One region of the Hydrogenophaga sp. 70-12 genome, then DNA from elsewhere that is predicted to be linked to it. Evidence: predicted binding sites of a transcription regulator. Region 1 holds the regulator's gene; each other region holds the start of a gene.
The links. Region 1 encodes LexA, which represses DNA repair genes until DNA is damaged. Its sites were predicted from a motif close to ACTGTATNNNNATACAGT; they were not measured.
Positions count from the first base shown of each region.

Region 2: imuA (translesion DNA synthesis-associated protein ImuA) is a predicted target of LexA. The motif match lies at 8,089-8,106, and genes of this name have one in related genera.
Region 3: BGO22_RS09145 (PA0069 family radical SAM protein) is a predicted target of LexA. The motif match lies at 4,830-4,847, and genes of this name have one in related genera.

Region 1 covers NZ_MKSS01000026.1:10,624-19,988, reverse strand. Annotated here, with positions in the region: gene BGO22_RS01980 (oxepin-CoA hydrolase, alternative type) at 1-389, opposite strand, end outside; gene BGO22_RS01975 (3-hydroxyacyl-CoA dehydrogenase) at 483-2,003, opposite strand; gene BGO22_RS01970 (hypothetical protein) at 2,120-4,195, shown strand; gene BGO22_RS01965 (D-2-hydroxyacid dehydrogenase family protein) at 4,250-5,257, opposite strand; gene BGO22_RS01960 (hypothetical protein) at 5,306-5,605, opposite strand; gene lexA (transcriptional repressor LexA) at 5,739-6,422, opposite strand; gene BGO22_RS01950 (asparaginase) at 6,514-7,470, shown strand; gene BGO22_RS01945 (NRAMP family divalent metal transporter) at 7,618-8,877, opposite strand; gene BGO22_RS01940 (autotransporter family protein) at 9,072-9,365, opposite strand, start outside.
Region 2 covers NZ_MKSS01000129.1:2,653-12,017, forward strand. Annotated here, with positions in the region: gene BGO22_RS08005 (TetR/AcrR family transcriptional regulator) at 1-49, shown strand, start outside; gene BGO22_RS08010 (TetR/AcrR family transcriptional regulator) at 175-798, shown strand; gene BGO22_RS08015 (DUF1428 domain-containing protein) at 795-1,148, shown strand; gene BGO22_RS08020 (MFS transporter) at 1,141-2,679, shown strand; gene BGO22_RS08025 (error-prone DNA polymerase) at 2,799-5,951, opposite strand; gene BGO22_RS08030 (Y-family DNA polymerase) at 6,010-7,344, opposite strand; gene imuA (translesion DNA synthesis-associated protein ImuA) at 7,286-8,077, opposite strand; gene BGO22_RS08040 (YciI family protein) at 8,246-8,677, opposite strand; gene BGO22_RS08045 (TetR/AcrR family transcriptional regulator) at 8,878-9,365, shown strand, end outside.
Region 3 covers NZ_MKSS01000149.1:2,021-11,385, forward strand. Annotated here, with positions in the region: gene BGO22_RS09120 (class I adenylate-forming enzyme family protein) at 1-160, opposite strand, end outside; gene asnB (asparagine synthase (glutamine-hydrolyzing)) at 157-2,100, opposite strand; gene BGO22_RS09130 (GNAT family N-acetyltransferase) at 2,137-3,273, opposite strand; gene BGO22_RS09135 (acyl carrier protein) at 3,287-3,556, opposite strand; gene BGO22_RS09140 (3-oxoacyl-ACP synthase III family protein) at 3,576-4,610, opposite strand; gene BGO22_RS09145 (PA0069 family radical SAM protein) at 4,863-5,951, shown strand; gene BGO22_RS09150 (oxidoreductase-like domain-containing protein) at 5,966-6,175, opposite strand; partial or broken gene BGO22_RS09155 (DUF1653 domain-containing protein) at 6,185-6,433, opposite strand; gene BGO22_RS09160 (thiamine phosphate synthase) at 6,430-7,512, opposite strand; gene BGO22_RS09165 (thiazole synthase) at 7,546-8,349, opposite strand; gene thiS (sulfur carrier protein ThiS) at 8,376-8,591, opposite strand; gene BGO22_RS09175 (FAD-dependent oxidoreductase) at 8,588-9,365, opposite strand, start outside.

The DNA of each region.
Region 1 (9,365 bases):
ACCGCGTCGCGCGCGGCGACGATGAAATCGCAGGCCAGCGTGAGCGAGAAGCCCGCGCCCGCGCAGGCGCCCTCGACGGCCGCGATCACCGGCTTGGGGAAGGCGCGGATGGTCTCGATCCAGTTGTGCAGGCCCGAGATGGTCTCGGCCTGCACCTCGGGCGGCTGCTGCCGGTTGCCCTGCAGGCGCTGCAGGTTGCCGCCGGCGCAGAAGTGGCGGCCTTCGCCCACGATGACCACGCTGCGCACGTCGGCGCTGCTCTCGGCCACGTTGAGCGCTTCCACCCCGGCCGCGTACATCTCGGGACCGAGCGCGTTGCGGTGCTCGGGGTTGCTGATGGTGAGCACCATGGTGGCGCCCACGCTGTGGCTTTTGAGGCTGGCGGTCATGCGAGGTCTCCCGTCGGGCCGCTCCCATGGGAGGCCTGCACCCCCTCGGGGAGCCGCGACGATACGAAGTGCGGAGCGTGGGGGTTCATGTGTTCAGATCTCTTCGTGCGTGAGGCTCAGGCCCAGTGCGCCGCGGCGGCGCAGCCAGGGCGAGGGGCGGTAGCGCGGGTCGCCATACACCGTCTGCAGGTTGAAGAGGATCTCGAGCACGTTGGTGGGGCCGATGCGGTCGCCCATGGCCAGCGGGCCCATGGGGTAGCCCAGGCCCAGGGTGACGGCCACGTCCAGGTCGGCCGGCGAACAGATGCCTTGCTGGCACATGTCGGCCGCGATGTTGACGATGGTGGCCACCACGCGCTGTGTGACGAAGCCGCCGCTGTCGCGCACCACGCTCACGGCCTTGCCGTCGCGGGCGAACAGGGCGTGCGCGGCGTCGCGCATGTCGGGGCGGGTGGCGGGGTTGGTGGCGAGCACGCGGCGCTTGGTGGCGCCGTCCTCCAGCATCATGTCGATGCCCAGGGTGCGCGTGGCGTCCAGGCGTTCCACGGCGGCCAGGGTGGTCACGTCCATGCCCAGCGGCGCCACCAGGATCAGGGCCTGTTCGCTGGGCGTGGCGCCGGTCTCGATGCGGGCGTCCAGGTTCTTGAGCAGCTGGTACAGCTCCTGGCGGCGCGCGGCCTTGGGCGAGACCCACACCGGCGGCAGCGTGTTCACGGCGGGCACGGGCGGCTCGGGCGGCACTTGCGCCGCGCCGTCCACGTAGCGGTAGAAGCCGTCGCCCACCTTCTTGCCCACCACGCCGCCGGCCAGGCGCTGCGCGGTGATCACGCTCGGGCGGTAGCGCGGCTCCTCGTAGTACTGGTGGTAGATGGACTCCATCACCGGGTGCGACACGTCCAGGGCGGTGAGGTCCATCAGCTCGAAGGGCCCGAGGCGGAAACCCATCTGGTCCTTCAGGATGCGGTCCATGGTGGCGAAGTCGGTGACCCGCTCGCCCGCCACGCGCAGGGCCTCGGTGCCGTAGCCGCGGCCCGCGTGGTTGACGATGAAGCCCGGCGTGTCCTGCGCGCTCACGGGCGTGTGGCCGTAGGCGCGAGTGAAGCCGGCCAGGCGCTCGCAGACGGCCGGGTCGGTCTTGAGGCCGGCGATGACCTCCACCACCTTCATGAGCGGTACCGGATTGAAAAAGTGGTAACCCGCGAAGCGCGCCGGGTGCTTGAGCGCGGCGCCGATGGCGGTGACCGACAGCGAGGAGGTGTTGCTGACCAGCACCGCGTCGGCGGCCACGACGTCCTCCAGTTGCTTGAAGACGGATTGCTTGACGTCCAGCCGCTCCACGATGGCCTCGATCACGAGGTCGCAAGCCGCCAGGTCCTGCAGGGACTCGGCCACCCGCAGGCGCTGCACGCAGGCGTCGCGCGTGGCGGCGTCGAGCTTGCCTTTGCCGTGCAGGGTGTCCCAGGTCTTGGTCAGGGCGTCGCGCGCGCCGGCGGCGGCGCCGGCCTGGGCGTCGAACAGCCAGACCTCGGCGCCGGCCTGAGCGGCCATCTGGGCGATGCCCCGGCCCATGGCACCGGTGCCCACGACCGCTGCACGTTTAAAAAAGGATTGCATATGTGTGTTGTATTTCGGTTGATAGCCAGTTTGCCTATGACAAAATGTTTCAACCTTCTGGAGGGAAATCCGACGTGCGCCAGATCTGGACAGCCTGCATTTTGCTATCAACCGCCGTGAGCAGCCCGGCGGTCACGCTCGGGCGCCACAGTGGGGCGGCGCTGATCGGCCAGCCGCTCGATGTGCAGTTCCAGGTGATGCTGGCCCCCGGCGAAGACATCGCCACCCAGTGTCTCCAGGCCGACGTCTTCTACGGCGACGTCCAGGTCACACCGAATTTCGTCACCGTCACTCCGCGCGCCGCGCCCGGCGAACTCACGGGCATCGCCCGCGTCATCGCCAGCCTGCCAGTCAACGAGCCCATCGTCACCCTGTCGGTGCGCGCCGGCTGCGGCCTGCCGTTCACCCGCCGCTACGTACTGCTCGCCGATCTGGTGAGCGAACCGGCGGTGGCGGCGGCTCCCGCGCCCCGCGCCGTCGACGCACTGCCCGTGCCCGCCGCCCCCATGCCGGCACCGGCCCCGGCGCCCCAGATGGCGGCGGCGCCCGCGCGGGCCGCCACGCCCGAGCGGGCCCCCGCGCCCGTGGTGCGGGAGCGCCCGCGCGCCCCGATCAAGCCGTCCAAGGTGCCCGTGGCGCCGCGCCCGAAGCCGGCGGCGGCGCCCGCGCCGGCCGCTTCCGCCGCGGCGGCGCCAGCCCCCACGCCCGCACCCAGCGCCAAGGACGGCGCCGCCAAGGCGCCGGCCGGTGCGCCGCGCCTGCGGCTCGACCCGCCCGACCTGAGCGCGGGAACCTCACCCAACGCCGCGCCCGAGGCGGCGGCCGCGGCGCCCGCCGAACCCAGCCCGCTGGAAGCCGCGCTGGCGGCGGCCAACGAGGAGTCGCGCCGCAACGCCGAGCGCCTGGCCGCGCTGGAGGCGGACATGGCCCGCTTCCGCGAGTCGCAGCAGCGCGACCAGGCGCGCGTGGCCGAACTGAGCGCGCAACTCGCGCAGGCCCAGGAGCAGCGCTACGCCAACTGGCTCGTCTTCCTGCTCGGTGGTTTGCTGCTGGTGTCCCTGGCGGCGCTGGTCGCCCTGGTGCGCCGCCAGCGGCAGGACACCCCCATCGCCTCCGACGCGTCGCGCGCCTGGTGGACCGACGGTCCGGACGAGGGGGGCGAGGCCCAGCCGCGCGCCTCGCGCCATGCGCCGTTGCAGCCCAGCGCACCGGTGCCCCTGGATGCGGTGGACGTTGACCTGGACGTGGATTCGACGCCCGCGCCCCTGCAGGCGGCGCCGCGCCGCACACCGGGCTTTGGCGCCACGGTGCCGCCCCAGGACCGGCGCGATTTCGCGCCCAGCGCGATGAACGTCTCGCGCTCCGTGGCCGCCGAGGAACTGTTCGACGTGCAGCAGCAGGCCGACTTCTTCGTCTCGCTCGGCGAGGACGACCAGGCCATCGCCGTGCTGCGCAACCACCTGGCCGAGAGCCACGAGCCCAGCCCGCTGGCCTACCTCGACCTGTTCCGCCTGTACCACCGCCTGGGCCGCCGCGACGAATACGGGGCGCTGCGCGAAGAGTTCAACCGCGTATTCAACGCCGGCGCGCCGCCCTTCGACCGTTACGCCGACAAAGGCCGCGGCCTGGACGCCTACGAGTCGGCCTTTGGGCGCATCCAGGCCCTGTGGCCGCAGCCGCGCGTGCTGGATCTCATCGAGCGCAGCCTGTTCCGCGACGCGGAGGAAGGCGACACGGAGGTGTTCGACCTGGAGGCCTACCGCGAACTGCTGATGCTGCACGCGATCGCCAAGGACATCGTTCAGCGCGAATCGCAGACGCTGCCGCCGCAGGAGTTCCGCAACACCTCCATGCAGCCGCTGAAGGCGGTGTCGCGCAACGCGCCGCTCACGGTCACGGGCGACGACCCGCAGCGCCGCACCGTGCCGATGGACCTGCACGTGATCCCGCCCGCCTCGGCCCGCCAGGGGCTGGACGTGAACCTGGAAGACATGGAGGCCGAGTCGCAGTTCGAGGCCTCGCTGCCCGAGGTGGACGTGCCGGTGGAACCCACTGCGGGGCGCGGTGGTGCGCTGCGCAGCGGCGAGAGCAGCCTGATCGACTTCGAGATCGTGGACAACGATTCCCGCCTCAACGAGTCGCGCGCCCCGCGCGACGAGGGCGACGGCGAGAGTGGAGGGCGTCGCTCCTGAGCGGGGGCATTCCCTCTCCAAGCCAGCCGGGTCACTTGACCCGGCTTTTTTTTATCAGCGGCGCACCTGCAGCGCCCCGGGGTTGACGATGTTCGTCGGCGTGCCCCGGATGAAATTCACCACGTTGTCGAAAGCGGCGCTGAAGTACATCTCGTAGCTGTCCTGCTCCACGTAGCCGATGTGCGGGGTGCAGATGCAGTTCTCCAGCCGCAGCAGCGCGTGGCCCTGCAGGATGGGCTCCGACTCGAACACGTCCACGGCCGCCATGCCGGGGCGGCCCCGGTTGAGCGCGGTGATCAAGGCGTCGGGTTCGATGAGTTCCGCGCGCGAGGTGTTCACCAGCAGCGAGGTGGGTTTCATGCGCAGCAGGTCGTCGAGCTTGACGCAGCCCAGGCTGCGTTCGCCCAGCCGCAGGTGCAGGCTGAGCACGTCGCAGCATTCGAAGAAGCCTTCCTTGGACGTGGCCACGTCGTAGCCGTCGCTCACGGCGCGGGCACGGGCCTCCTCGGAGCCCCACACCACCACGCGCATGCCGAAGGCGCGGCCGTAGCCGGCCACCAGTTGGCCGATGCGGCCGTAGCTCCACACGCCCAGGGTTTTGTCGCGCAACACCATGCCCACGCCGAAGTTGGGCGGCATGGCGGAGGACTTGAGCCCCGACTGCTGCCAGGCGCCGTGCTTGAGGTTGGCGACGTACTGCGGGATGCGGCGCATGGCCGCGAGCACCAGCGCCCAGGTGAGTTCGGCCGTGGAGACGGGCGAGCCGACGCCCTCGGCCACCGCGATGCCGCGCTCGGTGCAGGCGCCGACGTCGACGTGGCTGCCCACACGCCCCGTCTGGGCGATGAGCTTGAGGCGGGGCAGCTTGTCGACGAGCTGACGGGTGATGGGCGTGCGTTCGCGGATCAGCACGAGCACGTCGGCGTCGCGCAGGCGGATGGACAGCTGGCCGACACCCTTGACGGTGTTGGTGAAGACCTTGGCGGGGTAGGGCTCGAGCTTCTCGGCGCAATGCAGCTTGCGCACGGCGTCCTGGTAGTCGTCGAGGATCACGATGTTCATGCCGCCTATTGTGCCCGGCCCCCTCGTGGCGGCCGGGCAGCGGCGCGCTCAGGCCACCCGGCGTTGCAGCGTGGCGGGCGCGGCGCCGTCGAGCGCCGCGAGGCGGTCCAGCTCGCGGCAGACCTCGTCGATGCGGCCCGCGAGCGCGACGCGGCCGTCGTGGGCGTGCGAGGTATTGGCCGCCGAGCGGCCCAGCCAGCCCGCGCGCGCGAAGCGGCGCACGGCGGGGGTGGTGGGCGGCGTGGCCTTGGGGGTATCGCGCGCGTGCGGCTCGGGCAACCAGCAGTCGATCAGTTGCAGGGGCTTGCGCCAGCTGTTCGATGCAAAGGAGTGGAAGAACAGTCCCATGTGAAACACCTCGTCAAGGGGTTGAACACAGGCAGGATTGATCTGGAATGCCGTCGCTGCGGGGTTGCGTGAGCGGCCGGTGGCCGATTCAGGCAACGCCCGCCACCCGCAGTGGCGGCGCCGACCCCTGGGGTCAGTTCTGGAAGTTGTTGCGGATCAGGCCCACGGCCAGGCCCTCGATTTCGAAGGGCTCACCGGGCTCGACCACGATGGTGGGGTAGTCGGGGTTTTCGGCGTGCAGTTCGATGTGGTCGCGCAGGCGCATGTAGCGCTTGACGGTGACGTCGTCGCCCAGGCGGGCCACCACGATCTGGCCGTTGCGCGCCTCGCGCGTGGAGGCCACGGCGAGCAGGTCGCCGTCCAGGATGCCGGCGTCGCGCATGGACATGCCGCGCACGCGCAGCAGGTAGTCGGGGGTGCGCTGGAACAGGCTGGGCTCGACGCTGTAGGTCTGGTCGACGTGCTCCTGCGCGAGGATGGGCGAGCCCGCCGCGACGCGGCCGATGAGGGGCAGCACCAGCTGCGCCAGACCGGGCAGCGGCAGGGAGAGCTGGCTGTCGCGGGCCGCATGGATACTCTGCAGGTCGGCCCGGCGCAAGCGGATGCCGCGTGAGGTGCCGCTGACCAGTTCGATGACGCCCTTGCGCGCCAGGGCCTGCAGATGCTCTTCGGCCGCGTTGGCCGACTTGAAGCCCAGTTCGGCCGCGATTTCGGCGCGCGTGGGCGGTGCCCCGGTGCGCGCGATGGCGGTCTGGATCAGCGCCAGGATCTGCTGTTGGCGGGCGGTGAGCTTGGGAGCGGCTTGGGTGTCGAGCATGGAACCTCGCATCAAGGGCTGGTGGGCCGGAGTTGGATACTGTTTGGGTATCCAGTATCTGTATTTTTAACCAGTTATTGGGAGAAGGCAAGTGGGTGAAGGCACAAAGGCCACGCGGATCGTCGTGCTGGGCATGGGCGGGACCATCGCCGGCCGGGCCGAGCGTGCGGGCGACAACGTGGGCTACGACGCGGGGGCGGTGCCGGTCGAGGACCTCGCGGCCGGCCTGCCCGCGCTGCGCGGGCGGGACCTGGCCTTCGAGCAGGTGGCGCAGATCAACAGCAAGGACATGCGCCTGGCCGATCTGCAGCGGCTGGTGGAGCGCGCGGGCCGGCACCTGGCCGACCCCGCCGTGCAAGGGCTGGTGGTCACGCACGGCACCGACACCATCGAGGAGACCGCCTACCTGCTGCAGACGCTGCTGGCGCCGGCCAAGCCCCTGGTGCTGACCTGCGCCATGCGCCCGGCCACGGCGGTGTCGCCCGACGGCCCGCAGAACCTCAGCGATGCCGTGGCCGTGGCCACCGAACCGGGCGCACGCGGCGTGCTGGTGGTGTGCGCGGGGCGCGTGCACGGCCCCCTTGAAGTGGCCAAGCAGCACCCATACCGCACCGACCCTTTCGATTCCGGCGACGCCGGCGTGATTGCGCTGGTGGAGGAGGGGCGTGTGCGGCGCTTTCGCGATTGGCCCGCGGCGGCGCGCCACGCGGCGCGGCTGCAGGCCTTCCTGCGCGCGCCGGCCATGCCGCGCGTGGCCTGGCTGAGCAGCCACGCCGACGCGGCGGCCTGGCCGGTGCGCGCGCTGCTGGCCGCGCCGCCCGAGGCGCGGGTACAGGGCATCGTGGTGTCGGGCACGGGCAATGCGTCGCTGCACGCCGAACTCGAGGCCGCGCTGCGCGAGGCCGAGGCGGCCGGCGTGCGCGTGGCCATCGCCAACCGCAACGGCGCGCCACCAGTGCCGTACCCCCAGCAGCCCTTCGCCGACATCGACGGCCTGTCGCCGCCCAAGGCGCGCTGGGCGCTGGCGCTCGAGCTGCTGGACGCCTGAGGCTGGACGCCTTCGCCGCGCTGGGCGCCCATCCCTGGACCTACCCCATGCTGGAGTGGGCGCATATCGCGGGGTGTCGCCGGGCTGCTGGGCAAGCGGTTGCAGGAGGTGCGTGTGGGGGGCAGGGCGCGGCGCGGCCGGCGCGGCTCACAGCGTGGCCAGCATGGCGCCCACGGTCAGCGCCATGGCGACCGTGGCGATCCAGCCGAGCACGCGCAGGCGCGGGCCGATGACGTGCGGGCCCATCGTCGAGGGTCGTGCGGCCAATAGCATCATCACGACCATGATGGGCACGGCGATCACGCCGTTGATCACCGCCGACCAGAACAGCTCCCGCACGGGGTCCATCGGCGTGAAGCACAGCAGCACGCCGCCCACCGTGGCGGTGGCGATCACGCCGTAGAAGCCGCGGCCTTCTCCCTTGTCCAGGCGCGCGCTCAGGCTGCCCGACCAGCCCGCCGCCTCGGCCACGGCGTAGCCGGCGGAGCCCGCGAGCACCGGCACCGCCAGCAGGCCGGTGCCGATGATCCCCAGGCTGAACAGCATGAAGGTGAATGGCCCGGCCACGGGACGCAAGGCCTCGGCCGCCTGGGCCGAGGTCTGGATGTTGGTGACGCCCGCGGCATGCAGCGTGGCCGCCGTGCTCAGGATGATGAAGAAGGCGATCAGGTTGGAGAACGCCATGCCGATGCTGGTGTCGATCTTGATGCGCCGCAGGTGGCGGCGCACGTCCTGTCGGGTCTGGGGCGGCTTGCCGTTGGCGTCTTCCATTTCCTGCGCCGCCTGCCAGAAGAAGAGGTAGGGGCTGATGGTGGTGCCGAACACCGCGACCACCATCAGGAGCACGTCGTGGCCAAGGGCGAGTGGCGGCCGCACGATCTGCCGGGCCACGGTCCACCAGTCCAGCTGCACCGTGAACACCACGGCCACGTAGGACAGCAGCGCCAGCGTCAGCCACTTCAGCCAGCGCACGTAGGTCTGGTAGGGCAGGAAGACCTGGAGCACCAGGCAGAGCAGGCCGAAGGTCACCGCGTAGACGTGGGCCGATCCGCCCACCAGCAGGCGCAGCGCCTCCGCCATGGCCGCGATGTCCGCGGCCAGGTTGAGCGTGTTGGCCAGCAGCAGCAGGCCGACCACGGCCAGCAGCACCCAGCGCGGGAAACCCGCCCGGATGTTGGCGGCCAGGCCCCGCCGGGTGACGTGTCCGATGCGCGCGCTGACGATCTGGATCGCGATCATGAGCGGCAGGGTGAAGACCACCGTCCACAGCATGGAGAAGCCGAACTGCGCGCCGGCTTGGGAGTAGGTGGCGATGCCACTGGGATCGTCGTCGGCGGCACCGGTGATCAGGCCGGGCCCGAGCTTGCGCAGACCGCGCCGAAGGCCGAATGGACGGATCGCTTTCATGGGGCTCCCGGCCCGTTGGGCCCCGAGGCGGCCGGGGCGAGGCGCGGATCGTGGCCCGGCGGACCGCCGCGCGTCAATGGCCCTAGGCCGTTTGCCCGCGGAAAAAGGTGCTGGGCGAACACGCTATGCCCATGGTGCAAGGGGCCGCCTGCAGGCCGGCGGATTGCCGGTCCGGTCGATCGGGTCGTTCGGGGTTACCAGTTCACCCGCAGTCCCAGGCTGCCGTTGAGCCCACCGCGGTGCCGCGCCTCGCCGCCCAGGGACCAGGCGCTGCCCACTTCCCCATAGAGGCTGATGCCGGTGGACAAGGCCAGCGTCGCGCCAGCGGCCAGTTCGGCGCTGGCGCCGCCCGTGCCCGTGGCCACGTCCGCGGAGCCGGCCGGTCCGATGAAGCGCGCCACGTCCCTGCCTGGGCTGCTCCGGTACAGATTCACACGGCCGTAGGGTCGCAGCACGCCCGCGGCGGTCGACACCTCGCCCTTGACCCG
Region 2 (9,365 bases), on a different contig from region 1:
CGAATGGCGGCGCGCGGTGCGCGCCCTGTGGGCCGCGCACGCGGTGTGACGGTCCGCCATGCGCGCTGCGCGCGCCAGGCTCGCCGTTTGCCGGATGCCGCAGCCCGTTGCTTGACGAACATACCAACTGGTCGGTAGTCTTCGACCCCTTCCCGTCAACCCCCGGAAATTGCCATGGCCACCCCCGCGCCCAGCTCCCGCGACCGGCTGCTCGAAGCGGCCATGACCCTGGTTCGCACCAAGGGTTACGCCGCCACCACGGTGGACGAACTGTGTGCCGCCACGGCCCTCACCAAGGGCGCGTTCTTCCACCACTTCAAGACCAAGGAAGACGTGTTCGCCGCCGCCGCGCAGCGCTTCGGCGAACAGGCCGACGAGCTGTTCCGCCACGCCGGCTACATGGACAAGACCGACCCCTTGCAACGCCTGCTGGGCTACGTCGATTTCCGCATCGAGCTGCTGCAGGGCGAGATCGCCGAGATCACCTGCGTGCTCGGCACCCTGGTGCAGGAGGTGCACATCACGCACCCCGTGCTGCGCGAGGTCTGCGACCGCCACATCGGGGTACACGTGGACATGCTCACCGAGCTGATCGCGGCCGCCAAGCGCCAGCACGTGCCGCGCGCGCGCTGGAGCGCCGAGGCCCTGGGGCTGTACATGCAGGCCGTGGTCCAGGGCTCGCTGCTGCTGGTCAAGTCCCGGCAGTCGATCGAGCCCGCGGTCGAGTGCCTGCGCGTGTTGCGCCGCCACCTCGAACTGCAATTCCTTCCCAGCCCCACCAAGGAGACAGTGAAATGAGCTACGTCGATGGATTCATGGCCCCTGTTCCCACCGCCAACCGCGAGGCCTACCTGAAGCACTGCAAGGAGGCCGCGGCGGTCTTCAAAGAGCACGGCGCCACGCGCGTCGTCGAAACCTGGGCCGACGATGTGCCCGAGGGCAAGCTCACCTCCATGCCGATGGCGGTGAAGCTCGAAAAAGACGAGGTGGTGGTCTTCTCCTGGGTCGTCTGGCCCTCGCGCGAGGTGCGCGACGCCGCCTGGGAAAAGGTCATGGCCGACCCCCGCATGCAACCCGACCGCGCCCCCATGCCGTTTGATGGCAAACGCTTGATCTATGGGGGCTTCAAGGTGATCCTCGATGTCTGAACACACTTCATCCGCGCCCGCCAAGGCCACCAGCCGCGAATGGTTGGGATTGGCGGTGATCGCTCTGCCCTGCATGGTCTATGCCATGGACATGACCGTGCTCAACCTCGCGCTGCCCGTGCTCAGCGCCGAGCTGCGGCCCAGCGCCGCGCAGTTGCTGTGGATGGTCGATATCTACAGTTTCCTGGTGGCGGGCTTCCTCATCACCATGGGCAACCTGGGCGATCGCATCGGCCGGCGCAAGCTGCTGCTGATCGGTGCCGCCGCCTTCGGCCTGGCCTCGCTGATGGCCGCCTACTCGACCAGCGCCGAGATGCTGATCGCCATGCGGGCCCTGCTGGGCGTGGCCGGCGCCACGCTCGCGCCGTCCACCATGTCGCTGATCCGGAACATGTTTCACGACGAGGAGCAGCGCCGTTTCGCCATCGGGGTGTGGATCGCGAGCTTCTCCATGGGCGCGGCCATCGGCCCGCTGGTGGGCGGCGCGCTGCTGCAGTGGTTCCACTGGGGCGCGGTCTTCCTGGTGGCGGTGCCGGTGATGGTGCTGCTGCTGGTGCTGGGCCCGCTGCTGCTGCCCGAGTTTCGCGACCCCGAGGCCGGCCCGCTCGATCTGGCGAGCGCCTTGCTGTCCTTGGCCGCGGTGCTGGCGGCGGTCTACGGCATCAAGACCATCGCCACCGATGGCCTGGTGGCGGCCGGGCTGCTGCCGCTGCTGGCGGGCGTGGCCCTGGGCTGGGTGTTCGTGCGGCGCCAGTCGCGCCTGGCGCACCCGCTGCTCGACATCGCGCTGTTCCGCCAGCCGCGCTTCGCCGCCGCGCTGTCGGCCTACGCGCTGTCCTGCCTGGCCATGTTCGGCATCTACATCTTCATCACGCAGTACCTGCAGGTGGTGCGCGCGCTCGACCCGCTGAGCGCGGGCCTGGTCACCTTGCCCTGGGCGCTGGCCTTCGTGGTCGGTTCGCTGGGCGCGCCGCGCCTGGCGAGCTGGTTCGCGCCGGTGCGCATCCTTGTCGGCGGCCAGGTGGCGGCGGCGATCGGTTTCCTGATGCTGCTGATGGTGGACACCGGCACGGGCCTGCCCTGGCTGGTGGCGGGCACGGTGATCATGAGCCTGGGCATGGCGCCGGTGTTCACGCTGGGCAACGAGATCATCATCACCTCGGCACCGCCCGAGCGCGCGGGCGCGGCCTCGGCGCTGTCGGAGACCGCATCCGAGCTGAGCGGCGCGCTGGGCGTGGCCTTGCTGGGCAGCCTGGGCGTGGCCTGGTACCAGGCGCGCGTGGGCGCGGCGATGCCGGGGGCCTTGCCCGCCCCGGCCGCCGATGCGGCGCGCGACACGCTGGCGGGCGCGTTGCACGCGGCCAAGGCGCTGGGCGGATCGGACGGGCCGCTGTTCGCCGCGCTGGCGCGCGGCGCTTTCGTGGAGTCGCTGCACCTGGTCACGCTGGCCGGCGCGGCGGTGATCGCCTTGGCCTGCCTGACGACGGCGCTGCTGCTGATGCGGCGCCCGGCGGTGGCGGCGCCGGGCTGAAGCACGTCGCTCAGGCGGGGCGCGGGAACAAGCAATCGCGCCGCCGGTGCGTTGGATGAACGGGGCGTGAATGAAAAAAATCCGGACGAAGTCAAACAGGACAAGGTCCCGAAATCGAATCAGTGGAAGTCCCGGCTTTCGGTCGCCAGCCGGCCGAGCAGCGGGGTGAGGTCTTCCAGCCGTCCCGCGATCAGGTTGCACAGCGGGCCCTCGCGCTGCCACACGCCGTGCACCGCGAGCAGCCGCGCGTGCAGCAGCTCGGCGCGCTGGCGCTCGCGCACGTGGCGCCAGACGATCACCTGCACCGCGCCGGTCTCGTCCTCCAGCGAAACGAAGATGGTGCCGTTGGCCGTCTGTGGCTGCTGGCGCACGGTGACGATGCCGCAGGCGCGCGCGAAGCGCTTGTCGGGCAGGGCCTTGAGTTCCTCGGCCGTCATCAGGCGCCGCGCGCGCAGCTGCGGCCGCAGCAAGGCCAGCGGGTGGCGGCGCAGCGTCAGGCGCGTGGCCGCGTAGTCCCAGACAATGGCCTCGCCCTCGGGTGCGGGCGGCAGTTCGATGGGCGCCTCGTGCACGGGTGCCTGGCGCAGCAGCGCGGGCGGCGCGCGATGGCCCGCCGCGTCCCACATCTGCAGGCGCCGGTGGCCGGACAGGCCGATCAGCGCGTCGGCCGCGGCCAGGGCCTGCAGCTCGCGCCGGTCCAGGCCCGCGCGCCGCGCGAGGTCTTCGGCGTCCTGGAAAGGCGCGTCGCGGCGCGCGGCGGCGATGCGGTCCGCCGCCGCGCGCGACAGGCCGCCCACCCGGTTCAGGCCCAGGCGCACCGCGGGTTCGCGCGGCAGGTCTTCCAGCGTGCAGTCCCGGTCGCTGTGGCACACGTCCACCGGGCGCACCTCCACGCCATGGCGCTGCGCGTCCTGCACCAGCTGGCTGGGCGTGTAGAAGCCCAGCGGCTGGCTGTTGAGCATCGCGGCCAGGAAGGCGGCCGGGTGGTGGCATTTGATCCAGCAGGAGGCGTAGACCAGCAGCGCGAAGCTCGCGGCGTGGCTCTCGGGAAAGCCGTAGTCCGAGAAGCCGTGGATCTGCTGGTAGATGCGCTCGGCGAACTCGGCCGAGTAGCCGTTGCCGGTCATGCCCTTGACGATCTTCTCGTGGTACTTGTGCAGGCCGCCCTTGCGCTTCCACGCGGCCATGGCGCGGCGCAGCTCGTCGGCTTCGCCGGGCGTGAAGCCGGCGGCGATGATGGCCAGCTGCATCACCTGTTCCTGGAACACGGGCACGCCCAGGGTGCGCTCGAGCGCGGGCTTGAGTTCGTCTTTCTCGAAGTGCACCGGCTCCTTGCCCTGCCGCCGGTTCAGGTAGGGGTGCACCATGCCGCCCTGGATGGGGCCGGGCCGCACGATGGCGACCTCGATCACCAGGTCGTAGAAGGTGCGGGGGCGCAGGCGCGGCAGCATGCTCTGCTGCGCGCGCGATTCGATCTGGAACACGCCGATGGTGTCGGCCTCGCAGATCATGTCGTAGGTGGGGTCGTCGCCGTCGGGGATGTCCTGCAACTCGACGGGCCGGCCGCGTTGCTGGCCGATGAAGACCAGGGCCTTGCGCAGCGCGGTGAGCATGCCCAGCGCGAGCACGTCCACCTTGAGCAGGCCCAGGGCGTCGAGGTCGTCCTTGTCCCACTCGATCACGGTGCGGCCTTCCATGGCCGCGTTCTCCACCGGCACCAGGCGCGTGAGTGGGTCCTGCGTGAGCACGAAGCCGCCCACGTGCTGCGAGAGGTGGCGCGGAAAGCCCGTGAACACGTCGCCCGCCTTGTCCTCCTCTTGGTCGGTGGCCTCGCCCGTGAGCACGCCGACCAGGTCGATGAGCTGGCGCACGGCCAGGTCGTCGGGCCGCAGTCCCACGGCCAGCAGGCGCTCGGCCGAAGGCGTCCGGCCGTCGAACCACTGCTGCTCCTTGGCCAGGCGGTCGATCGCCTCGGCGTCGAAACCCAGGGCCTTGCCCACGTCGCGGATGGCGCTGCGCCGGTGGTAGGTGATGACGGTGGCGGTGAGCGCGGCGCGCTCGCGACCGTACTTGCGGTAGAGGTACTGGATCACCTCCTCGCGCCGCTCGTGCTCGAAGTCGACGTCGATGTCGGGCGGCTCGTTGCGCTCCTTGCTGAGGAAGCGTTCGAACAGCACGGTCTGGCGCTGCGGATCGACCTCGGTCACGCCCAGGCAGTAGCAGACCACCGAGTTGGCCGCGCTGCCGCGGCCCTGGCACAGGATCTTTTCCCCGCGCGCGAAGCGCACGATGTCGGCCACGGTGAGGAAGTAGTGCTCGTAGCGCAGCTCGGCGATGAGCGCGAGTTCGTGTTCGATCTGCGCGCGCACCTTGTCGGGCGTGCCCGCGGGCCAGCGCCGCGCCGCACCCCGTTCCGTGAGTTCGCGCAGGTAAGACGCGGGCGTGCGCCCTTGGGGCACCACCTCGGCCGGGTACTGGTAGCGCAGCTCGTCGAGCGAGAAGGCGCAGCGCTCGGCCACGCGCAAGGTTTCGGCCAACAGATCGGACGGGTAGGTGGTGGACAGGCGCAGCCGCGAGCGCAGGTGGCGCTCGGCGTTGGGCTGCAGCTGCTGGCCGCAGTCGGTGAGCGGCCGGCCCAGGCGCGTGGCGCTGAGCACGTCCTGCAGGGCCTGGCGCGAGCGCCGGTGCATCAGCACGTCGCCCGTGGCCACGAGCGGGATGGCGCTGAGTTCGCCGGCTTCGCGCAGGCGCGCGAGCCAGGCCTCGTCGTCGAGCTGGCGCAGCAGCGTGACCGCGAACCAGCAGCGCCCGCTGAAGCCGGTGAGCAGCCAGCGCGCCAGTTCGATCAGGCGCGGCAGCGGCGTGCCGCGCTCGGGCGCGGCGAGCACCAGGCAATCGGCCAGCGCCGTGGGGTCGATGTCGGCCAGGCGCAGGCGGTACTCGCCTTTGGTCGGGCTGGCGCGGCGCAGCCGCGAGATCAGCTCGCACAGGTTGCCATAGCCGTTTCGGTTCTGCGCCAACGCGACCAGTGTGAAGGGCGCGTCGTCCACGCGGAACTGCGCGCCGATGATCAGCGGCAGGCCGCGCGCCTTGGCCTCCACGTGCGCGCGCACCACGCCGGCCATGGAGCATTCGTCGGCGATGGCCAGCGCGGCATAGCCCAGTTGCGCCGCGCGCCGCACCAGTTCCTTGGGGTGGCTGGCGCCGCGCAGAAAGGTGAAGTTGCTGAGGCAGTGCAGCTCGGCGTAGGCGGGCAGTGCGGGCGTGTTCATTCGGAAACCCCCGTGCCGCGCACCGCGGTGCGAACCCCTTCGGGCGGCCGAGCGGGGTTCATGCAAACACCCCGTGCAGGTACCAGGCGCCGCCCTCGTCGGCCAGGCGTTCCTGGAACACCCAGAGCACGCCGGCCCGAGCGTCGAACGCGACGAAGTAGTCGCGCTGCGCGTGGCGGTGCTGGACGCCGTCGGGCGCGCGGTCCCACCAGCCGCCTTCCACGCGGTGTGGCCCGGCGATGAGTTGCAGCGTTTCGCGGTACACGGGCCGGTGGTCACGCACCGGCAGCCGCAAGGGCTGGGGCAGCACCCAGCTCGGCTGCGGCGTGCGGTCGGCGGCGCAGGGCGCGGGACGGGCGCGCGGCAGGGGCTCGCCCACAGGCTGCCAGCGCTGCATGTGCTCGAGCCGGTGGTCGTCCAGCGGCACGGGCCGCAGCACGCGCGCCGCGCCCAGCCGCGCCGCGAGGCGCTCCAGGGTGTCGTCCAGCGCGGCGTCGCTCGCGCCGTCGTCGGGCAGGAGCGAGGCGCTGGGCGGCGCCAGCGGCTGCGTGTCCAGGGCCTCCAGTTCCAGCTCACCCACCGGCGCCAGCAATTCGGTGCGCGCCAGGTGTTCGGCGAGCAGGCGCGCCAGGTGCTCGACGCGGCGCGTGGGCGTGCGCGTGCGCAGCACCAGTTCGCCGCCTTCGCCCGCGGCGCGCGCGCGCAGGGTGTCGTGCGCCCAGCGCAGCGCGAAGGCCGTGACGCCGCGGTGCCGCGCGCCCAGCCAGCCGCCCAGGCGCAGCAGCAGGCGGTGCGCGCCGTGCATGAGCGAGGGCGCGTCTTCCACGCGCGACATCAGTTCCAGCCGCGCGCGAAAGGTCTCGGGGGGCGCGAGCCAGCCGTGCGTCTCGGGGCGTTGGCCATGGGCTTGGTCCAGCGCCTCCAGCAGCGCGGCGTCGAAGCGTCGGCCGAGGCCCGCGCGCGGCAGGCGGCGCAGGTCGCCCAGCGTGCGGCAGCCCAGGCGCGCGAGCGTGCCGCGGTGCGGGGCCACGGCCCCAAGCGTGTCCATCGGCAAGCGGTCCAGCGCGCGCGCCAGCGGTACACCAGGGTCGACGCCCTCGACACCCGCGCGCGCGAAGGCCAGCGCGGCCAGGCCGGTCGGGGCCCAGCCGATGCGGTGGATGCCGAACTCGGCCGCGGCCGCCTCGCGCACGCGCTCGCGCAGCGCCGCCTGGCCGCCGAACAGGCGTTGGCTGGCCTCCAGTTCCATGAGCGTGGCGCCCTCGACCAGGGCCACCCGCGGCGTGAACTGCAAGGCCCAGGTGCCCAGTTCGGCGAGGCGCCACCCTGGCGCTTCAGGCGCGCTGCCGCTGCCGCCGCTCGCTTCGGGAAGGATCAGTGCGGCCCACCACATCGGCGGCCTCCTCGTTTTCAGGGGTCCGTCGGCCCAGCGCGCGCAGACGCGGGGTGAGCAGGGCGTCCAGCGCGCCCGGCACCGAGGGCAGGCGCAATTCGCTGTCGTGCGGCGGGCCGCGGCGCTTGAGCAGGCGCACGCGCAGGGCCCAGTCGGGGCTGTGCTGCACCAGCAGGCGCAGCGGCGCGGGCGAGGCCTGGTGCCGCGCGGCCTGCGGGCGAAACAGCAGCACCAGGCCGTCGTTGCCTTGCGCGCTCACCTGCAGGCGGCGCAGGGCCTCGGGGCTGGCCTGCGGCAGCCAGGCCAGCAGCGCGCCGCAGGCGTTGGCGCGGATGAGTTGCTCGCTCGCCCACAGGCGCTCGGCCTCGCTGTCGGCTTGCACCCAGATCAGCTGGCGCGCCGGCAGTCCCAGCTGCTGCAGCCCTGGCCCATGCGGCACCCAGGGCGGTCCCACCAGGGCCAGGCTGCGCCCTGCGCTGGCCAGGCGCGGCAGGCAGGGCGCGAGCAGGCGCCACTCATGGGCGCCGGCGCGGGCCTGCAAGACCTCGGTGAGCGCGCGGCAGGGCCAGCCGCCGCCGGGCAGCTCGCGGTCCAGCGCGTCCCAGCCCGAGGGGTGCACGCGCGCCAGCGGCGCGCCGATTTCATGGCCGCGCCAGAGGGCGTCGGCCACGCGGCGCGGCCAGGGCGCCGCGGACGGGGGGAGGGCCGAAGGCTCGGCCGAGGGGGAGAGCATGGCATCTAGATACTGTATTTATGTACAGTATCACATGTGATGCTTGCCTGAAGGATTCAGGCGATGAACCGAGGGCTGGCGCCCGGGCGCCTGCCCGCACGCACCTCACCAGGCGCTGCGTGGGGCCAAGGGCTTGCGTCCCCTCGGCCAGGAGACGGACCCGCTGTCTCAGCGCTTGTGCTGCGCGATCAGCTGTTCGCGCAGCCGCTCCTCCTGCTCACGCAGCTCGGGCGTGAAGGCCTCGCCGAAGTCCTCGGCCTCGAAGACGCGGCGGATCTCGATCTCCGATTCGCCGCGCATGGGGTTGGGGCAGCGCTTGACCCAGTCGATGGCTTCTTGCAGCGAGGCGCATTGCCAGATCCAGAAGCCGGCGACGAGCTCCTTGGTCTCGGCGAAGGGGCCGTCGATCACGCTGCGCTGTTGGCCCGAGAAGCGCACGCGCGCGCCCTGCGAACTCGGGTGCAGGCCTTCGCCCGAGACCATCACGCCGGCCTTCACCAGTTCTTCGTTGAAGCGGCCCATCTCGGCCAGTTCCTGTTCGGTGGGCATCACGCCCGCTTCGCTGTCGGCCGTGGCCTTGACCATCACGATGAATCGCATGGGGTTCTCCTGTGTGTTGAGTGATCGCAATAGGGCATTGCATCACCACGACGGCCCAGCCCGCGCGGCATCGACATCCCGGCCGGTGGCGCGGCCCACAAGCCGATGAACGGCAGATCCAAGAAAACCCTGGGTGGGGGCCGGTTGACACCGGCCGAATCTGGAATCACACTTAAACCTAGCGAACGATTGCTTTTTATATGCCGGCCGCCACCAAGACCTCCCGGGGTCCACGCTCCGACAACCGCCTGCCCGATCTGCTCGACGCAGCCGCGCGGTTGTTCGCGCTGCACGGCTACGCGGGCACGTCCATGCGCGACATCGCGGTGGAGGCCAAGATGCTCGCGGGCTCGGTCTACTACCACTTCCCTTCGAAGGACGAGCTGCTGCTGGCCGTGTACGCCACCGGCGTGCAGGCGCTCGAAACCGCCTCCGCCACCGCCGTGGCGCGCGAGGCCGATCCCTGGCAGCGGCTCGAGGCCCTGTGCCGCGCCCACCTGGAGACCGTGCTGCGCGACAGCGACTACGCGCAGGTGCTGATCCGCGTGCTGCCCGACGACATTCCCCGCATCGCCGATCGCCTGCGCGATCTGCGCGGCAACCACGAGCGCTACTTCCGCGAAGCCATCGCCGGCCTGCCCCTGGCGCCCGGCATCGACCGCCGCTCGATGCGACTGATGCTCATGGG
Region 3 (9,365 bases), on a different contig from region 1:
GCCGCAGGCCCTCCATCTGCAAGGCCTCGGCGATGCCCTGGGCCATGGCCGCGAGTTCGCCGTAGCTCAGGCGCCGCTCGCCCACCACCACGGCGGTCTTGCCCGGCTGTTCGCGGCCGCGCGCCTCGAAGGCGCTGTGCACAAACGGGCCCATGCTCATGACGGCTCCATCGCCGGTGCCTCGGCGCGCACGAACTGCCGGTGCAGCAGTTGGGTGGACAGCACACCCACGAAGGCCATGTTGTCGGCGAAGCCGATGGCGCGGCCGGCCGCGCACTTGGCGCTGAGCCGCGCGACGGCGGGGGCGTCGAACAGCCCGGCCTCGCGCAGGCTGTCCTCGCTCAGCAGCTCGCGCACCCAGGGCAGGGGCTGGCCGTTGTCGAAGAAGCTGGCGCTGTCGGGCGAGCGGTAGGGCTGCTTGGTGCGTTGGCCGATGGCGGGTGGCAGCTCGCGCGCGAAGGCCTGGCGCAGCAGCAGCTTCTCGCGCAGGCCGCGCATTTTCAGGCGCGGCGGCAGGGCGGCGGCGAAGGCGATCACGCGCGGGTCCAAGAAGGGGTAGCGGCCTTCGATGGACGCCGCCATGGCCATGCGGTCGCCCTGCGCGGCCAGCAGGTAGCCGCTCATGAGCGTGTGCGCCTCGGTGTACTGGTCGCGCGCCAGCGGCTGCCAGCGGGCGAAGGCCTCGGGCACGCGCGCGCGCCATTGCGCGGCGGGCTCGTGCGCGGCGAGCCTGTGCTGCCACTCGGGCGTGAAGAAGGCCCAGGCGCGGCGCGTGCTGGCCAGGCGCGTTTGGTGGGCGAAGCCGGGGTCGCCGTCGGGCACGCGGCTGTCGGTGAAGAAGCGCTGCGCGAGGACGTTGTTGGCGCCGCCGGGCGAGCGCGCCATCCAGGGGTAGAGCCGCTCCACCGCGCGCGCGCGCCGCGCCGAGCCGGGCAGTCGCGCAACGAAGCGGCGGATCTTGGCTTCCTTGAACAGGTCGTAGCCGCCGAACACCTCGTCCGCGCCTTCGCCGGTGAGCACCACCTTGTAGCCGGCCGCGCGCACGCTGTCGGCCAGGCGCAGCATGGGGGCGGGGGCGGTGCGCACCAGCGGGGTCTCGGCGTGCCACACGCTGCGCGCGAAAGCGGCGGCGATGTCCGCCCGGCCGCAGCCGATGGCGCTGTGCCGCGTGTCCAGGTGACGCACCATCAGGCGCTGGTGCTCGCTCTCGTCGTACTCGGCCTCGTCGAAGGTGAGCGAGAAGCAACGCAGCGGTGTGTCGGTGTGGCGGCGGATGATGGTGGTGAGGATGGACGAGTCCAGCCCGCCGCTGAGGTAGGCGCCCACGGGCACGTCGGCGCGCAGCTGCAGTCGCACGGCGTCCACCAGCAGGGCGTGCAGCTGGTCGGCCAGCGCGTCCTCGTCCACGGGGGCGAAGGGGTCGCTGTCGGGGAAGTCCCAGTCCCACCAGCGGCTGAGGCGCTCACCGGCCGCGTCCACCACCAGGCGGTGGCCCGGCGGCAGGCAGTGGATGCCTTCGAATGCCGTGTGCGGCGCCAGTGGCGCCCACCAGCCCAGGCTGGAGGCGAGGCCGGCCGGGTCGAGCGCGCGCGGCACGGCGGGCAGGGCGAACAGGGCCTTGGCCTCGGAGGCGAAGGCCAGGCGTTCGCCCATCCGCGTCCAGAACAGCGGGCGGATGCCCACGCCGTCGCGCGCCAGCAGCAGGCGCTGGCGCGCGGCGTCCCACAGGCCGATGGCGAACTGGCCGTTCAGGCGCGACAGGAAGCCATCGCCCCAGGCCTGGTAGGCCTGCAGCAGCACCTCGGTGTCGGAGTCGGTGCGGAAGCGCCGGCCCAAGGCGCGCAGCTCGGCGCGCAGTTCGATGTAGTTGAAGATTTCGCCGTTGAAGACCAGTTGCACCCGGCCGTCCGCGCTGGCCATGGGCTGGGCGCCGCCGTCAAGATCGATGATGGCCAGGCGCGCGTGCGCCAGGCCGATCGGCCCGTCGTGCCACACGCCCTGGCCGTCGGGGCCGCGGTGGTGCAGGGCGCGCGCCATGGCGGCGAGTTCCTCGCGCCGGGGCGGCTGGCGGGGGCTGAAGAGACCGGCGATGCCGCACATGCTCAGGCCTCGCTCGGCAAGGGGCGCTCAGGCTTCCTAGAAGCCATCGGCGTCGTCGCGCAGGTCGGTCAGGCGCCAGGGCGCGCGGGCCAGCCGGGCGGCCAGTTCGGGGTCGCGCGACTGCACGCCGCAGGGGCGGCCCCCGTCGTCCTGGGACGGCAGGAAGCCGGCGCGCGCGGCCACGCGCCGCGAGGCCTCGTCCTGCAGCAGCAGGCGCACGCAGGTGCAGCGCTGCGCGGCGGCCTCGCGGATGGCCTCGTGCAGCAGCACCAGCAGGGTGTCGTCGCCGTCGTGGTGCCAATCGACCAGGTGCAGCTCGGGCCGGCCGCGGTCGTCGGTCTCCACCGACCAGGCGATGAGGCCGGCCACGGCGTCGCCGCGTCGCGCCACGCGCAGGCTCAGGGGCCGGCGCGGGTTGTCGAGCAGGCGGCGCTGCAGGTAGGCGCCGCCGTGGCGCAGGTGCACGCCGGCGGCCCCGCGCGCCACCGACGCGCTGAGCGCGGGGTCGAGCCGCGGGGTGTTCTCCAGCGTGAAGCCGCGCGGGCGGTGGCGGCGCAGCGCCAGGCGCCGCAGGGCCAGGCCGGCGTTGGCCAGGCGCATGGCCAGTGGCGTGGCGGCCAGCGCGGGCCAGCGGCGCTGAACGAAGGGCTGCAGGTCCAGTGGGTGGGTGAAGGTCAGGCGCGGCGGTAGCGGCTCGAAGAGGCGGCGCACGATGCCGGCCGAGTTCTGGTTGGCGCCCACCGCGAGCGTGAAGCCGTGGCGCGCGAGCATGGCCTGGTTGAGCCAGATGCCCAGGCCCGACTCCTGCGCCTGCGGCCGCACCAGCAGGTCCATCACCTGCGCGCCGGCGAGCGCCTGGCCGTCCAGTTCGATGGGCAGGTCTTCCACGCCGATGGTGGCCAGGACCCGGCCGTGGGCGTGCAGGCACCACAGCTCGCCGAAGCCCGCACCCTCGCGCCCGAGGCGGTAGCGCCAGCGCAGGTAGGCGTCGTCGTCCCATTCGTGGCCGGGCAGCAGGTGCTCGCGGCGCAGGGCGATGAGCTGGGGCAGGTCGTCCAGCGTGGCCGGGCGCAGGCCCTCGCGCAGCGCGGCTTCGTCCAGGCCCAGGCTGCGCGCCACCAGGCGGCCGAGCTTGTCGTGCGCCGGCACGCGTGGCGCCGGTGCCGGCGCCACGGGGCGGCTCGGTTCAGTCGCCCGCACGCAGCGCTCCCTGCTCGCGCAGGAAGTCCAGCACGTGGCCGATGCGCGTCATCTCGCGCGAAACCTCGGCCGTGAGCTCGATGCCGAAGCGCTCGTCGAGTTCGGCGATCAGCATCAGCGCGCCCATGGAGTCCCAGTCTTCGATGGACTCGCGTTCCACGTCCGGGTGCAGGCTCTCGGGCGGCACGTTGAAGCACTCGGCCAGCATGGCCAGGGCCTCGGTCTGGGTGATGGTGGGGCGGGTGCTGGGCGTCATGCGGAGCGGTTGGGGTGGATCACAGGCCTTCGCCGTCGTCGTGCAGCAGCAGGGTGCGGTGATCGGCCCGCACCAGGGCGGCGCCCCAGGACAGGCCCACGCCGTAGCCCAGCAGCATCCACAGCCGGTGCTGCCCGGGCGGCGGCGGCGCGATCCGGCGCGTGAGCGCCACCGCCACCGACGGGCCGCCGCAGTTGCCGCTGTCCTCGATCGACATCGGCACGCGCTCGTCCGGCAGGCCGCTCTTCTTCATCAGGTGTTTCATGATGAAGCGGTTGGACTGGTGGAAGACGAAGGCGTCGACGTCGGCCACCGCCTTGCCGGCGAAGGCCAGGGTGTCGGCGATCAGCGCGGGCACGCGCTTGATGGTGAAGTTGAAGATGGCCGCGCCGTCCATTTCCAGGAAGCGGTGGCGCGGGTCGGCCGGCTCGCGGTCGCGGAAGGCGCCGCCGCGCAGGATCAGGCCTTCGGCGCCGCTGCCGTCGGTGTGCAGCACGAACTGGCCGCCAGCGGCCGGGTCGTCGTCGAGTTCCAGCGCGGTGGCCGAGCCGGCGTCGCTGAACAGCAGCACGGTGGCCTGGTCCTCGGGGCTGACGAAGCGGCTGGGCGTTTCGCCGTGCAGCATGAGCACGCGCCGGTGGCCGCCGCCGCGCAGCATGGCGGCCGCCAGGTACAGGCCATAGGGGTAGCCCGAGCAGCCCAGACCGACGTCGAAGGCGGCGCAGCTGTCGGGCAGGCCCAGTCGCTGCTGCAACAGGCAACTGGTGGAGGGCAGGAAGTGGTCGGGCGTCTGGGTGACGAAGATCAGCGCGCTCACGGTGTCGGGCGCCCAGCCCAGGCGCTCCATCAGCCGCGTGGCGGCGCGAAAACACAGATCGGCCGAGGTGAGGCCGGGCGTGACCACGCGGCGCTCGCGCACGCCGGCCATGGCCACCACCTTGCGCACGTCCTCGGGGGCGAAGCCCAGGGCCGGGTCGAGGTTGTCCACCACCGTCGGCGGCAGGCAGGTGCTCACGCCGGCCAGGCGAAAGCCGCCGATGTTCGATTGGCTCAACCGGGGTCCCTCTTGAAATCTGGAAGAACGGGCGATCTCAGCGCGAGGGCTGGACGTCTTTTGGCTTACCCTGGTCAGTATAAGGAGGGGCCGATGCGTGCCCCCACATTGGGCGACGGGCATAAGTCACACAAGTGGGGGGCGCGCGGGGAACCGGGCCAGTTCGTGGCCCTGGCGGCGACGACGGGCGGCCGTGCGCGCCGGCTGGGTGCTTCATATACTGTGGTTTTGTACAGTATTTTGGAGGCCCTCATGACCGAGGTCCACATCCCCGTGGCGGCCCTCAAAGGGCGAGGCGTGTCCTTCCGACAGCCCCACCGTTTCGAGTCCGCCGCGCGCGCCGCTTTCGACGACGGCTGGAGCACGCTCGACGCCGCGCAGGCCGAAGAACACGCCGCGCCCGCCACCAGCGTGAGCTGGGAGGACGCCTGCAGCGCGATCACCACCAACGCCTCGCCCGACATCGGCTTCGTGCACGGCCTCAACCCCTACCGGGGCTGCGAGCACGGCTGCGTGTACTGCTACGCGCGGCCCAGCCACAGCTACCTCAACCTCTCGCCGGGGCTGGATTTCGAGACCCGCCTCATCGCCAAGCGTGGTTTCGCCGAGGTGCTGGCGCGCGAGCTGCAGCGCCCGTCCTACGAGCCCAGCATGGTGGCCCTGGGCACCGTGACCGACGCCTACCAGCCCATCGAACGCGAGCTGCGCTTGACGCGCGCCACGCTGGACGTGCTGGCCCGCGCGCGCCACCCGGTGGGCATCGTCACCAAGGGCAGCGGGGTGGAGCGCGACATCGACCTGCTCGCGCCGCTGGCCGAGCAGGGCCTGGCGGCGGTCTACGTCACCATCACCACGCTGGACCCCAAGCTGGCGCGCGCCCTGGAGCCGCGCGCCGCCGCGCCGCACCGGCGACTGCGCACCATCCGCACCCTGGCCGAGGCCGGCATCCCCGTGGGCGTGAGCGTGTCGCCGCAGATTCCCTTCCTGAACGAAGACATGGAGCAGGTGCTGGAGGCCGCGCGCGAGGCCGGCGCGCGGCGCGCCTTCTACCAGGTGATCCGCCTGCCCTGGGAGCTGGCGCCCATCTTCCGCCAGTGGCTGCTGCAGCACTGCCCGCAGCGCGCGGGGAGGGTGATGGCGCGCATCCAGGACATGCGCGGCGGTCGTGACTACGACAGCGATTTCGCCACCCGCATGAAGGGCAGCGGCCCCTGGGCCGAGCTGCTGCGCCAGCGCTTCCACAAGGCCTGCGCGCGGCTGGGCTACGCCACCGAGCGCGAGGCCATGGACCTGTCGCGCTTCCAGCCGGCGGCGCTGTCGGCGCAGCGGGAATTGTTCTGACGCGGCCGGCGGCCTCAGCCCAGCCGCTCCAGCGCGTCGTCGGCCCAGTAGCGCACGGCGTGGTAGTAGCCCTCCCACACGCAGCCGTGGCAGCCGCGGCCGCAGCAGGTGCCGGGCTCGGGTGGCGGGGCGCGCAGGGCGCTGTCCAGGTCGACGCCCTGGCGCTGCGCGCGGCCGCGCAGGTGCGCGATCAGCGCCTGCGCGCTGGCCCGGTCGGCGGGCATGAGCTCGGCCGCGCGGACGCGGCGGAAGCGCTTCTGCTCCCGGCCCTCGAAGACAGCGGTCTCATTGAACATGGCCGAAGGCCGCACCCACAGGCCCCCGCCTTTCAGGCCCGCGCCGTAGAGCGCGCGGTACAGCACCAGCGGCTGCAGCGTCTCGCTGCAGCGCACGGTGTCGATCACCTCGTACCAGCCGCCTTTGTAGTGGCGGTACAGGCCGGGCGGTGTGGGGGTCAGCGGGGGCAGGTCGTCGTCGTTCACGCGCACTCGGGCGACAGCGTGGGATGTGGCCACGCCGGGGCGGGGCGGCGCGGCGCGGCGTGTCCCGCTTCCCAAGCGCGCTGCCAGCGCGGCAGCGTGGCGCGCGGGTCCTCGCCCAGGCCGCGCACCACGCACACCGTGGCCGCGCCGGTGGTGGCGCATTGTTCGAGCTGGTCGGGGTCCAGGATGCCGCCGATGGCGATCACCGGCCGTCCGGCCATGCGCACCCACCAGGCCAGGTTGTCCAGGCCCTGCGCGTGCCAGGGCATGTCCTTGGTGAGCGTGGGCCAGACCGGGCCGCAGGCGATCAGGTCGGCCCCGGCGCCGCGCGCGCGGCACAGCTCCCACAGGCTGTGCGAGCTCATGCCCAGCTGCAGGCCGCGCGCCTGAGCGGTGGCGATGGTGGTGCGCTCGGTGTGCCGCAGCGCCAGCCAGTCTTCCTGCCCCAGGTGCAGGGCCGGCGCGTTCAGCGACAGCGCCAGGCGCCAGTGGTCGTTCACCACCAGGGCGGCGCGGCCGGCGCCGCGCGCGGCGTCCAGCGCGGCGCGCAGTTCGGGCACCAGCGCGGGGTCGTCGCGCCGCGCCTTGATCCGCAGCTGGATCAGGCCGGCGCCGGCCTCGGCGCAGGCGCGCACGCGCTCGGCGCTGTCCACGATGGCGTAAACGCCCAGCGCGGGCACGTGCGAGAGCGGCGCCGTCCAGCGCGCCGGGGTCTCGTCGACGGAGAGCACCGGCAGATCGAGCGAGCTGGCGCGGTCGGGCAGGCGCGCGAGCACGGCCGCGTCGGCGGCGACCCAGCCTTGCGCCAGCGCGGCGCTGAAGCGCAGGGCGTGGTCCGTGGGGCCCGAGCGCGGGCGCGTCAGCCAGCCCTGCGCGTTCAGGGTGTCCAGCCAGTCGTGCGGGTCGCCGGTGATCACCACGTCGCTGGCGCCCTGGTCGCGCAGCGCGCGGGCGAGTTCGGGAACGGACAGGCGGCCGGCGGGCAGGCCCAGGCGCGCGGCCGCCTCGTGGGCGGTGAGGCGCAGTACGGCGTCGGTGGTGGCGTCGCTGGGCGATTCGGTGGGAGCGGGGGATTGCATGGTCGCGGGAGTGTCGCCGATCGGGGGCGGTGCTCAGCCGATCAGCATGGGCCGCCCGCTCACGGGCGTGCTCGCCACAGCCATGTCCTGCGGCGCCATGACGCCGGCCTCGAAGGCCAGGCGGCCCGCGCGCACCGCGTCGCCGAAGGCGCGCGCCATGGCCACGGGCTCGCGCGCGTGCGCCACGGCGGAGTTCAGCAGCACGGCGTCGAAGCCCAGCTCCAGCGCCTGCGCCGCATGCGAGGGCGCGCCGATGCCGGCGTCCACCACCAAGGGCACGCCCGGCAGGCGCGCGCGCAGCGTGCGCAAGGCCCAGGGGTTGAGCAGACCCTGGCCCGAGCCGATCGGCGCACCCCAGGGCATCAGCACCTCGCAGCCGGCGTCCAGCAGGCGCTGGCAGGTGACGAGGTCATCGGTGCAGTACGGAAAGACCGCGAAGCCGGCCTTCACGAGTTCGGCGGCGGCCTCGACCGTGCCCCAGGGATCGGGCTGCAGGGTGTGCTCGTCGCCCACCACCTCCAGCTTGATCCAGTGCGTGTCGAGCAACTCGCGCGCCATGTGCGCCAGGGCCACGGCCTCGCGCGCGCTGCGGCAGCCGGCGGTGTTGGGCAGCAGGCGCACGCCGCGCGCGCGCAGCGGCGGCAGCAGCTCGGCCAGGAAGGCGTTGCCCTCGGCGCCACCGGCGGCCGCCATGCGGCGCAGGCCCAGCGTGACGACGGACGCGCCGCTGGCCTGCAGGGCCTGCTGGAGCACGGTGGGCGAGGGGTAGCCGGCGGTGCCCAGCATCAGTCGCGTGGCAAGGGTTTCGCCATAGGCGACCCAGGGCGCAGGGTCCATGAGAGGTGTCGTCTGGAGGTCCACGCTCAGCCTCCGACGATGGCTTCGAAGGTGCTCACCTCGTCGCCAGCCTGCAGGGGGGTGTCGGCGCGCGCGGCGCGCGGCACAAAGCGCGCGTTGAGCGCGGTGGCCACGCGTTCGGGGCGCAGGCCTTCGCGCTCCAGGAGGCTGTGCAGAGTCGTGCCGGGCGGGCAGGGCAGTTCGCGACCGTTCAGGCGCACGGTGGGAAGGGGGGCTGTCATGGCGGGGATTGTCCCTCGCTCGCCAAGCCCGCGGCGGCAAGGGCGTCTTGCACCACCGCGGGTGCGACCATCCAGCCGTGGCGGAACAGGCCGTTGATGCGCAGCAGCCCGGGCCTGTGCTCGATGCTGGGCAGGTGGTCGGCGCGCGCGGGGCGCAGGTTGGTTTCCAGGTGGTCGATGCGGGCCTCGGCGAGCTCGGGCAGCACGCTGTGGGCGGCCGACATCAGCTCGACGGCGCTGCGCAGGCTGACGGGCGAGCGGTCCTCGCTCTCGATCTCGCTGGCGCCCACCACGATCCGGTCGCCCGGGCGCGGCACCAGGTAGACGCGGTGGCGCGGGTGCAGCAGGCGCACGGGCCGCCGCAGGCGCACGCCGGGGGCGTGCAGCCACAGCACCTCGCCGCGCACACCGCGCAGCGGCACCTCGGGCCGCGCACCCAGGCCACGCGTGTCGATGGCGAGATCGGCCGCGGCGGTGTCGCCGCCGATCAGGCGCAGGCGGCCCGCGTCCACGGTGTCGACCAGGGTGTTCCAGTGCCATTGCACGCCGCCGGCCTGCTCGGCCAGGGCCAGCAGGGTCTCGCGCGGCAGCAGCTGGCCTTCGCCGGGCAGCAGCCAGGCCAGCAGGCCGCTGGCCAGCGCGGGCTCCAGCGCGCGCAGCGTGGCGGCGTCCAGGGGCTGGGGCGCGGGCGCTTCGGGCACGCCGTTCAGGCGCGCCAGCGTGCGCTGCGCGTTGCCCCGGTCGCTGCCGTGCGCAAGCAGCAGGCTGCCCTCG